Regions from separate parts of the Streptomyces sp. NPDC056452 genome, predicted to be linked through region 1. Evidence: riboswitches for the same ligand, from Rfam matches in the RefSeq annotation. Region 1 holds a riboswitch; the other holds the start of a gene.
What was found. A riboswitch is a leader RNA that binds a small molecule or an ion and turns the genes downstream of it on or off. The one in region 1 is predicted to bind S-adenosylmethionine.

Region 2: it holds a riboswitch for S-adenosylmethionine, as region 1 does, so the genes downstream of both, thrC (threonine synthase) here and ACFQ6X_RS32300 (aminotransferase class V-fold PLP-dependent enzyme) in region 1, are expected to answer to the same signal.

What each region holds. Positions count from the first base shown of each region.
Region 1 covers NZ_JBHTRI010000045.1:46,469-51,118, forward strand. Annotated here, with positions in the region: gene ACFQ6X_RS32290 (rhomboid family intramembrane serine protease) at 1-218, shown strand, start outside; gene ACFQ6X_RS32295 (Lrp/AsnC ligand binding domain-containing protein) at 215-496, shown strand; gene ACFQ6X_RS32300 (aminotransferase class V-fold PLP-dependent enzyme) at 574-1,950, opposite strand; SAM riboswitch class IV at 2,124-2,240, opposite strand; gene trpD (anthranilate phosphoribosyltransferase) at 2,325-3,389, opposite strand; gene ACFQ6X_RS32310 (ubiquinol-cytochrome c reductase cytochrome b subunit) at 3,512-4,650, opposite strand, start outside.
Region 2 covers NZ_JBHTRI010000038.1:1,445-6,094, reverse strand. Annotated here, with positions in the region: gene ACFQ6X_RS29785 (trehalose-6-phosphate synthase) at 1-528, opposite strand, end outside; gene ACFQ6X_RS29780 (glucosyl-3-phosphoglycerate synthase) at 586-1,536, opposite strand; SAM riboswitch class I at 1,690-1,817, shown strand; gene thrC (threonine synthase) at 1,835-3,130, shown strand; gene ACFQ6X_RS29770 (MoaD/ThiS family protein) at 3,158-3,433, shown strand; gene ACFQ6X_RS29765 (cold-shock protein) at 3,885-4,091, shown strand; gene groL (chaperonin GroEL) at 4,404-4,650, shown strand, end outside.

The DNA of each region.
Region 1 (4,650 bases):
TCTTCCTGCCCCTGCGCTTCCCGGCCTGGATCGTGCTCGTCTTCTGGTTCGCGCTGCAGTGGCTGGCGGCGCAGGGCGCGGGCAGCGGCCCCGGCGTGGCCTACCTCGCCCATGTCGCGGGCTTCGCGGCCGGGTTCCTCTACGCCTGGGGGCGCTACCGGGGTGGGGCTAGAGTGAAGTCTCCAGCCACGGCCACCGAGGGAGAAAGCCAGCCGTGATCACCGCGATCGTGCTCATCAAAACCAGCGTGGACCGGATTCCCGAGATCGCCGAGGCCGTCGCCGCGCTGGACAGCGTCAGCGAGGTCTTCTCGGTCACCGGTACGTACGACCTGATCGCCATGGTCCGGGTGGCCAGGCACGACGATCTGGCGGATGTCATTCCGGGCCGGATCAGCAAGATCCCCGGTGTCGAGGGCACCGACACACACGTGGCGTTCCGGACGTACTCGCAGCACGACCTCGAGGCGGCCTTCGCCATCGGTCTCGACGCGTAGGACGGACGGCGCGTACGGCTTCGGCCGGGGACGGGGCAGTTGCCTCCCGTCCCCGGCCGAAGTCGTACGCGGCCCGGTCAGACCTGCGCCGCACCCCTGTCCGGGACGCAGCGGCCGTCCTCGGTGCGGTAGGTCCACCGGGCACCCGCGCCCACCAGCTCGCGGACCGCGCCCAGGAACCGCTCGATGTGCTCGTCCGGCGTACCGGCCCCGAAGCTCACCCGGATGGCGTTGAGGGACCGCTCGCCCGGCTCGGCCTCCGGGGCACCGCACTCGCCCGGGTCCTGCGGCTCACTGCCCAGCAGGGTCCGTACGAGCGGGTGGGCGCAGAACAGGCCGTCGCGGACCCCGATGCCGTACTCCGCGGAGAGCGCCGCGGCGAAGTGCGAGCTGTTCCAGCCCTCCACCACGAAGGAGATGACTCCGACCCTCGGGGCGTCGTCGCCGAACAGGGAGAGCACCTTGACCGCGGGGACCTCGGCCAGGCCTTCACGGACCCGGGTGACGAGCTGCTGCTCACGCGCGACGAGCTGGTCGAACCCGGCCTCGGTCAGGGCCTTGCAGGCCGCCGCGATGGAGTAGACGCCGATCACGTTGGGCGATCCGGCCTCGTGCCGGGCCGCCGTGGTGTGCCACTCCACGTCCACGCCGCCGTCGGCGCGCCGGGCGACCTTGCGGGAGGCGCCGCCGCCCGCGAGGTACGGCTCCGCGTCCCGCAGCCAGTCGGCCCGGCCCGCGAGGACGCCCGAGCCGAACGGCGCGTACAGCTTGTGCCCGGAGAAGGCGACCCAGTCGACGTCCAGCTCCGCGATGTCCACCGGGTGGTGGGGGGCCAGCTGCGCGGCGTCGAGGACGATCCGGGCACCGTGCGCATGGGCGGCGGCGGCCAGTTCCTTCACCGGCCACAGTTCGCCGGTGACGTTCGACGCGCCGGTGACGCAGACCAGTGCGGGCCCGTAGGGGTCGCGGTCGGCCAGCGCACGCTCCAGCGTCACGACGGCCTCGGCGGGGGTCCTGGGGGCGTCGAGGCAGGTCACCCGGGCGTCGCGCCAGGGCAGCAGCGAGGCGTGGTGCTCGGTCTCGAACACGAACACCTGGCAGTGGGCGGGGAGTGCGGCGGCCAGCAGGTTGAGGGAGTCCGTCGTCGAGCGGGTGAAGACCACCTGGTCCTCGGCACGGCAGCCGAGGAACTCCGCGACGGTGACGCGGCTGCTCTCGAAGAGGTCCGTGGAGAGCTGCGAGAGGTAGCCGGCGCCGCGGTGCACGCTGCCGTAGTACGGGGCGTAGGCGGCCACGTCGTCCCACACCCGCTGCAGGGCCGGGGCGCTCGCCGCGTAGTCGAGGGCGGCATAGGTGACTTCGCCGCCCGTAACCAGCGGAACGGTGACATCCGCCCCCAGGACCGGCAGCGGGGCACAAATGGACTGGTCGGCGGCAGCGGTGGAGACAGACATGGCGAACTCCCGTAACAGGCAGGCGAAATCCCGGCGCCGGCAGATACGCGGCAGCGCAGGGAAAAGAGAAAAGGGTGCGCGGAGAAGGGCGTTGAGCCCTATCGCATTCGCTTGCTCACAAGAGGCTCCCTGGGGACCAGGACCCCGGGGGATGGCATTCACAGATGCCTAGGGGCCCGCGCTTGCCACAGACCTCGCTGCCTGCGGCCTGGTCTTCACCCGGGGCACCCCGCCACGGACGGAGGGTTGCCGGACAGCGAGCCGGGGCTTATTCGCTGTCACTCATGACCTGCGCAGCATCTTGCCATACGTGGCCACATGCGCAAGGGCGCAGTCCGCGATCCGGACTGCGCCCCGCCTCACCCTGCCTGGCCTCAGGCGTTGCTGGCAGCCACCCAGCGCTCCAGCGCGCGCTTGGCGGCACCCGAGTCGATCGATTCCGCGGCCCGCGCGATCCCGGCCGCGATCTGCTCGTTCAGCGTGCCCTCGCCCGGGTCGAGCGCGACCAGCGCGGCGGCGGAGTTGAGGAGCACCGCCTCGCGTACGGGACCTGTCTCCCCGTCCAGCATCCGCCGGGCGACGTCCGCGTTGAACGAGGCGTCGGCACCGCGCAGCGCCGAGACCGGTACCAGCTCCAGGCCGACGTCCCGCGGGTCGAAGGCCTCTTCGCGCACGGCGCCGTCCCGGACGATCCAGACCCGGGAGGTCGCCGTGGTGGTCAGCTCGTCGAGGCCGTCGTCGCCCCGGAAGACCAGCGCCGAATTACCCCGGTCGGCGAGCACACCCGCGACGATGGGCGCCATCTTGAGGTCGGCGACGCCGACGGCCTGGGAGCGCACCTGGGCGGGGTTGGTGAGCGGGCCGAGGATGTTGAAGGTGGTCGGCGTGCCGAGCTCCTTGCGAGCCCTCGCCGCGTGCCGCAGGGCGGGGTGGAACTTCACCGCGAAGCAGAAGGTGATGCCCGCTTCCTCGGCGACCCGGACGACGCCCTGCGGGGTCAGCTCGAGGTTGACGCCGAGCTTCTCGAGCACGTCGGAGGCCCCGCTCGCCGAGGAGGAGGCGCGGTTGCCGTGCTTGACGACCTTGGCGCCGGTCCCGGCGACGACGATCGCCGACATGGTGGAGATGTTGACCGTCTTGGCCAGGTCGCCGCCGGTGCCCACGATGTCGACGGTGCGGCCGGGCACCTGGATGGTGTGGGCGTGCTCGTACATGGTGCGTACGAGTCCGGTGACCTCGTCGACGGTCTCGCCCTTGGCGCGCAGTGCGATCACGAAGCCGGCGATCTGTACGTCGGTGGCCTCGCCGCTCATGATGCGGTCCATGGCCCACGCGGTGTCCTCGGCCGTGAGGCTCTCGCCGCGCAGGAGGGGCATCAGCACGCCGGGCCAGGAACGGTCCGCCACGCTGTCGCCGCCGTCCGGGGTCACAACGTTCATGGTCCGCTCCTGGGGTCCACAGCCGATAAAGGGATCCCCCCACCCTATCCAGCCCCGGGGACAGCGAAGAGCCCCGTCCATCGAATGGACGGGGCTCCTGCTGTGGCGATCAGCTCAGGTGATCAGTGGTGGCCGTGGCCGCTGGTGATCTCCTTGTACTCCTCGGCGGAGGGCTTGGCGATCTGGCTCTGCTCGCCGTAGTAGCTCTTGCTGAGCTTGGCCCGCAGCTTCTGCAGCGCCGAAGGCTTGCGCTCGACACCGTTCTCGTCGACCGTCGGGCCGATCTCGACCGGCTTGTACTGCTCGTGCGCGGTGAGCGTGTGCAGCTGGCCCTGGCTGAGCGGCTCGTGGATCTCGACGAACTCACCGTGCGGCAGGCGCTTGATGGTGCCGGACTCGCGTCCGTGCAGCACCTTGTCCCTGTCGCGGCGCTGGAGGCCGAGGCAGATCCGCTTCGTCACGATGAACGCGATGACCGGGCCGACGAAGATGAAGATCCGGACGAACCACGAGATGGCGTTCAGCGACAGGTGGAAGTGCGTGGCCCACAGGTCGTTTCCACCACCGATGAAGACGATCACGTACTCCGTGATCCATGCGACACCGAAGGCCGTACGGGTCGGGGCGTTGCGCGGGCGGTCCAGGATGTGGTGCTCGCGCTTGTCCCCGGTGACCCAGGACTCGATGAACGGGTAGACCGCGATCGCCGCGAGCACCAGGCCGAAGGCCGTCAGCGGGATGAACACACCCAGGACGAGCGTGTGGCCCCACAGGTTGATCTCCCAGCCCGGCATCACTCGGATCAGACCCTCGGCGAAGCCCATGTACCAGTCGGGCTGGGCGCCGGTGGACACCTGGTCCGGGCGGTACGGGCCGAGTGCCCAGATCGGGTTGATCGAGGCGATGCCCGCGATGACGGTGATGACACCGAAGACGAGGAAGAAGAACCCTCCGGCCTTCGCCATGTACACCGGCAGCAGCGGCATGCCGACGACGTTCTTGTTGGTCTTGCCGGGACCCGCGAACTGCGTGTGCTTGTGGTAGAAGACCAGGATCAGGTGGGCCACGACCAGGCCGAGCATGATGCCCGGCAGCAGCAGGATGTGGATCGAGTAGAACCGGGCCACGAAGTCGCCGCCGGGGAACTCCCCGCCGAACAGGAACATCGAGAGGTACGTACCGACGATCGGCGTCGCCAGGATGGCGCCCTGGGTGAAGCGGACACCCGTACCGGAGAGCAGGTCGTCCGGGAGCGAGTAGC
Region 2 (4,650 bases), on a different contig from region 1:
GTCGACGGGGGCCCACGGGGTGTGCGAGAAGTGGCCGATCCGCAGGTCGGGGCGGAGTTCGCGGAGCATGCCGGGCACCAGCGACAGGTGGTAGTCCTGGACCAGGACCGCCGCGCCCACGCCCGCCTCCTCGGCAAGGGCCTCGGCGAAGGCACGGTTGTACGCCTCGAAGGACGCCCACTGCCGCCGGAACTCCGCGTCGAAGACCGGCTCCAGCGGCGTCTGGTAGAGCATGTGGTGGACGAACCAGAGCACCGAGTTCGCGATGCCGTTGTACGCGTCGTCGTGGACTCCGGCGTCGATGTCGAGCATGCGGACGCCGGGCTCCGCCACGCCCCGCCGGACCGCCTCGCGGTCGCCGTCACCGAGGGCCGCGCACACCCACAGCTTGTCCTCGACGGCGCTCAGGCCGGAGACGACGCCGCCCCCGCCCCGCTTCGCGTCGAGCGTGCCGTCCTCGCGCAGCGCGTAGGACACGGGGCCGCGGTTGGACGCGACGAGGACCTTGGCAGTGTGCTCGGAGACCATGTACCCGAACCTAGCCCGTTCGGGAAGCCGCCAAACGCGAAAGCCCACCGCGAAACGTCACGCCGCGTGGCGGGACGCGTACTCGGCGATCTCGCGCATCGGCGGCCGCTCCTCGGTGTCCACCGTATGGGTGCGCGGTACGAAGCCGTTCTCGCCCCGGTCGAACTGGGTGAGCACGGGCCGCACCAGATGCCCCCGGGAGAGCCGCAGCTGGGCGGTGCGGTAGATCGCCGCCGCCATCCGGCCGAGCGCCTGGCCGTCCTGGTGGCGGTGCTTGCGTACGCCGACGTCCACCTGCGCCAGCGCGTCCAGGCCCACCGTGTGCAGCGCGTCGACGAGCAGGCCCAGCTCCACTCCGTAACCGACGGGGAAGGGGAGCTGTTCGAGCAGGGAGCGGCGTACGGCGTACTCGCCGCCCAGCGGCTGGACGAAGCCGGCCAGCTGCGGCCAGTGGAGATTGAGCAGCGGGCGTGCCACCAGTTCGGTGACCCGGCCGCCCTGGCCTGCTGCTTCTCCCAGGGGGCGGTCGTACATGGCCTTGACGAACTGGACCTCGGGGTCGGTCAGCAGGGGGCCGACGATCCCGGAGACGAAGTCCGCGGAGAAGTCCTTGAGGTCGGCGTCGATGAAGCAGACGATCTCGCCGCTGGTCACCAGCAGCGACCGCCACAGCACCTCGCCCTTGCCGGGCACGGCCGGTATCCGGGGGAGTATCGCGTCCCGGTGCACCACCCTGGCACCCGCCCGGCGGGCCACCGCGGCGGTGGCGTCGGTGGAACCGGAGTCGATCACCACCAGTTCGTCGACGAGCCGGACCTTCTCCATCAGCTCGCGCCTGATCTCCTCGACGATCGCGCCGACCGTCTCCTCCTCGTTCAGGGCGGGCAGTACGACGCTCACCCGGGCGCGGTGCGGATCCCTCGCACGCGCGGCCGTGAGGCGGTCGAGCGGGCGGTCGTCGGCCGACCAGGAACGCCTGGTCAGCCAGCGTTCCACCTCTTCCAGCACGGTCGATACTCCCTGTATGTGATCCATCTCGCGGTTCGGACGACTATCTCAATCGTCCAGGGCTTCGGTTACAGTCTTGAACAACGCGGATGACCCTCGCATGTCGGGGTCGGTCCGCGAATAAATGCCCGGATCGATGGTCCGGTGCCATAGCGCTCATCCAGAGGGACTGAGGGAACGGCCCGTTGAAGTCCCGGCAACCCCCCTGCCGACCGATAGGTCACGGTAGGGAAGGTGCCAATTCCGTCTTGTGGCGAAATACGCCCCAAGGAAGATGAGGAGAAAGGGCTCCGCCATCATGTCTGTTCAGACAGTTGCAGCAAACACCGATTCTTCTGCCGTGGACCTGGGTTCCGCCGCAGCACTTTCCTGCCGCGAATGCGGCGAGCGTTTCGAGCTCGGTCCCATTTTCGCCTGTGCGTCCTGTTTCGGGCCGCTCGAAGTGGCGTACGACCTGCCGAGCGGCTCCCCCGAAGAGCTCAAGAAGCGCATCGCCGAAGGCCCCGACAACATCTGGCGCTACGCGCCGCTGCTGCCCGTTCCGGCCGATGTCGCGAGCAAGCCCAACATCAACCCCGGCTTCACGAAGCTGGTCAAGGCCGACAACCTCGCCCGTGAGCTGGGTGTCACCGGCGGCCTGTACGTCAAGGACGACTCCGGCAACCCGACGCACTCCTTCAAGGACCGTGTCGTCGCGATCGCCGTCGAGGCCGCCCGCGCCTTCGGATTCACCACCCTCTCCTGCTCCTCCACCGGCAACCTCGCCGGTGCGGTGGGTGCCGCGGCAGCCCGCGCCGGCTTCCGCTCGTGCGTGTTCATCCCGCACGACCTGGAGCAGGGCAAGGTCGTCATGGCCGCGGTGTACGGCGGCGAACTGGTCGGCATCGAGGGCAACTACGACGACGTCAACCGCTTCTGCTCGGAGCTCATCGGCGACCCGCTCGGCGAGGGCTGGGGCTTCGTCAACGTCAACCTCCGCCCGTACTACGGCGAGGGCTCCAAGACCCTGGCGTACGAGATCTGCGAGCAGCTCGGCTGGCAGCTGCCCGACCAGATCGTCATCCCGATCGCGTCCGGGTCGCAGCTCACGAAGATCGACAAGGGCCTGCAGGAGCTGATCAAGCTCGGTCTCGTCGAGGACAAGCCGTACAAGATCTTCGGTGCCCAGGCCGAGGGCTGCTCCCCGGTCTCCACCGCCTTCAAGGCCGGGCACGACGTCGTGCGGCCGCAGAAGCCGAACACGATCGCCAAGTCCCTCGCGATCGGCAACCCGGCCGACGGCCCGTACGTCCTGGACATCGCCCGGCGCACCGGCGGTGCCGTCGAGGACGTCAACGACGAGCAGGTCGTCGACGCGATCAAGCTGCTGGCCCGCACCGAGGGCATCTTCGCGGAGACCGCGGGCGGGGTGACGGTCGGTGTGACGAAGAAGCTGATCGACGCCGGTCTGCTCGACCCGGCGCTGACCACCGTCATCCTGAACACCGGTGACGGCCTGAAGACACTGGACGCCGTCGCCCCGACGACCGGCCTGTCCGCCACGATCCGGCCCAGCCTGGACGCGTTCCGCGACGCGGGCCTCGCCGCCAGCTGACCACCCGAGACCGAAGGAAGGCACCCCATGAGCGTCAAGGTCCGCATCCCCACCATCCTCCGCACCTACACGGGCGGTCAGGCCGAGGTCCCGGCCGAGGGCACGATCCTCTCCGAGGTCATCGAGTCCCTGGAGAAGAGCCACCCGGGCATCGCCGCCCGCGTCCTGGACGACCAGGGCAAGCTGCGCCGCTTCGTGAACGTGTACGTCAACGACGACGACGTGCGCTTCGAGGGCGGCCTGCAGACGGCGACCCCCGACGGCGCCGGCATCTCGATCATCCCGGCCGTCGCCGGAGGCTGATCATCGAGCACCCGTGCCGGAGGCCGAGCCTCCTGTACGACTTCACAGCGTGAGCACTGTTGCCCCCTCCGCAAGAGAAGCGGAGGGGGCAATTCTGCATGGTTGAGCGCGGTACAGTTGGGGAAGTCCCCTCCGCTGCCTGTGCCGCCCGCATATGAGAATGCGCCCGGTCGCGATAAGAAGCAGCCAAAGTACGTGAACTCCTTGCGACATAAGTGGCCTTTGTCAGGCCCGACTTGCCCTGGAATCTCACGAGTTCCACCTATCCGGGCGTTCAGCTGTGCCCAGAATTCTCGTCCGATTGCCCTGTTGCAGAGGGCAGTTGGGCAGATACATTCGGCCGCGGTCGACGCGTTCCGGCGCACGCCACCCTCTCCTGTCGGAGGGTGAGTTCTGACCCGGGCCCGCGAAGTGCGGTCCTGTGCAAGGGCCAGTAATAGGGGAGTTAGGCATGGCTCAGGGCACCGTCAAGTGGTTCAACGCGGAGAAGGGGTACGGCTTCATCGCGGTCGACGGTGGTGCGGATGTTTTCGTCCACTACAGCGCGATCCAGATGGACGGGTACCGCACCCTCGAAGAGGGTCAGCGAGTTGAATTCGAAATCTCGCAGGGCCAGAAGGGGCCGCAGGCGGACATGGTCAAGCTCGCCGTCGGCTGAGCTCGGCGCGGTCGGCCAACGACACTACTCACACACGCAGGGCCCGTACCTCCGAAGAGGGGTACGGGCCCTGCGTGCGTCCCGCGCGCCCCCCGGCGGTTGTCCACATCTGGAGGGGGACGCTTGCACTCGCAGGGGTCGAGTGCTAATCATTGGCGTTAGCACTCTCCAGGTGAGAGTGACAGAAACTTGGACCGGGCCGGTGAGGCCCGCAGGCTCGGTGGGGCAAGGAACCGCTGAGCACGCTGGCCGTCCGTCGCGGGCGCCTCTCGGTCCGGAGAAATCCACCCCTGTCCGGGAGGACCACTTCACATGGCCAAGATCATCGCGTTCGACGAGGAGGCACGGCGCGGTCTCGAGCGCGGGATGAACCAGCTCGCCGACGCCGTCAAGGTCACCCTCGGCCCCAAGGGCCGAAACGTCGTCCTCGAGAAGAAGTGGGGCGCGCCCACGATCACCAACGATGGTGTTTCCATCGCCAAGGAGATCGAGCTCGAGGACCCGTACGAGAAGATCGGTGCGGAGCTGGTCAAGGAGGTCGCCAAGAAGACGGACGACG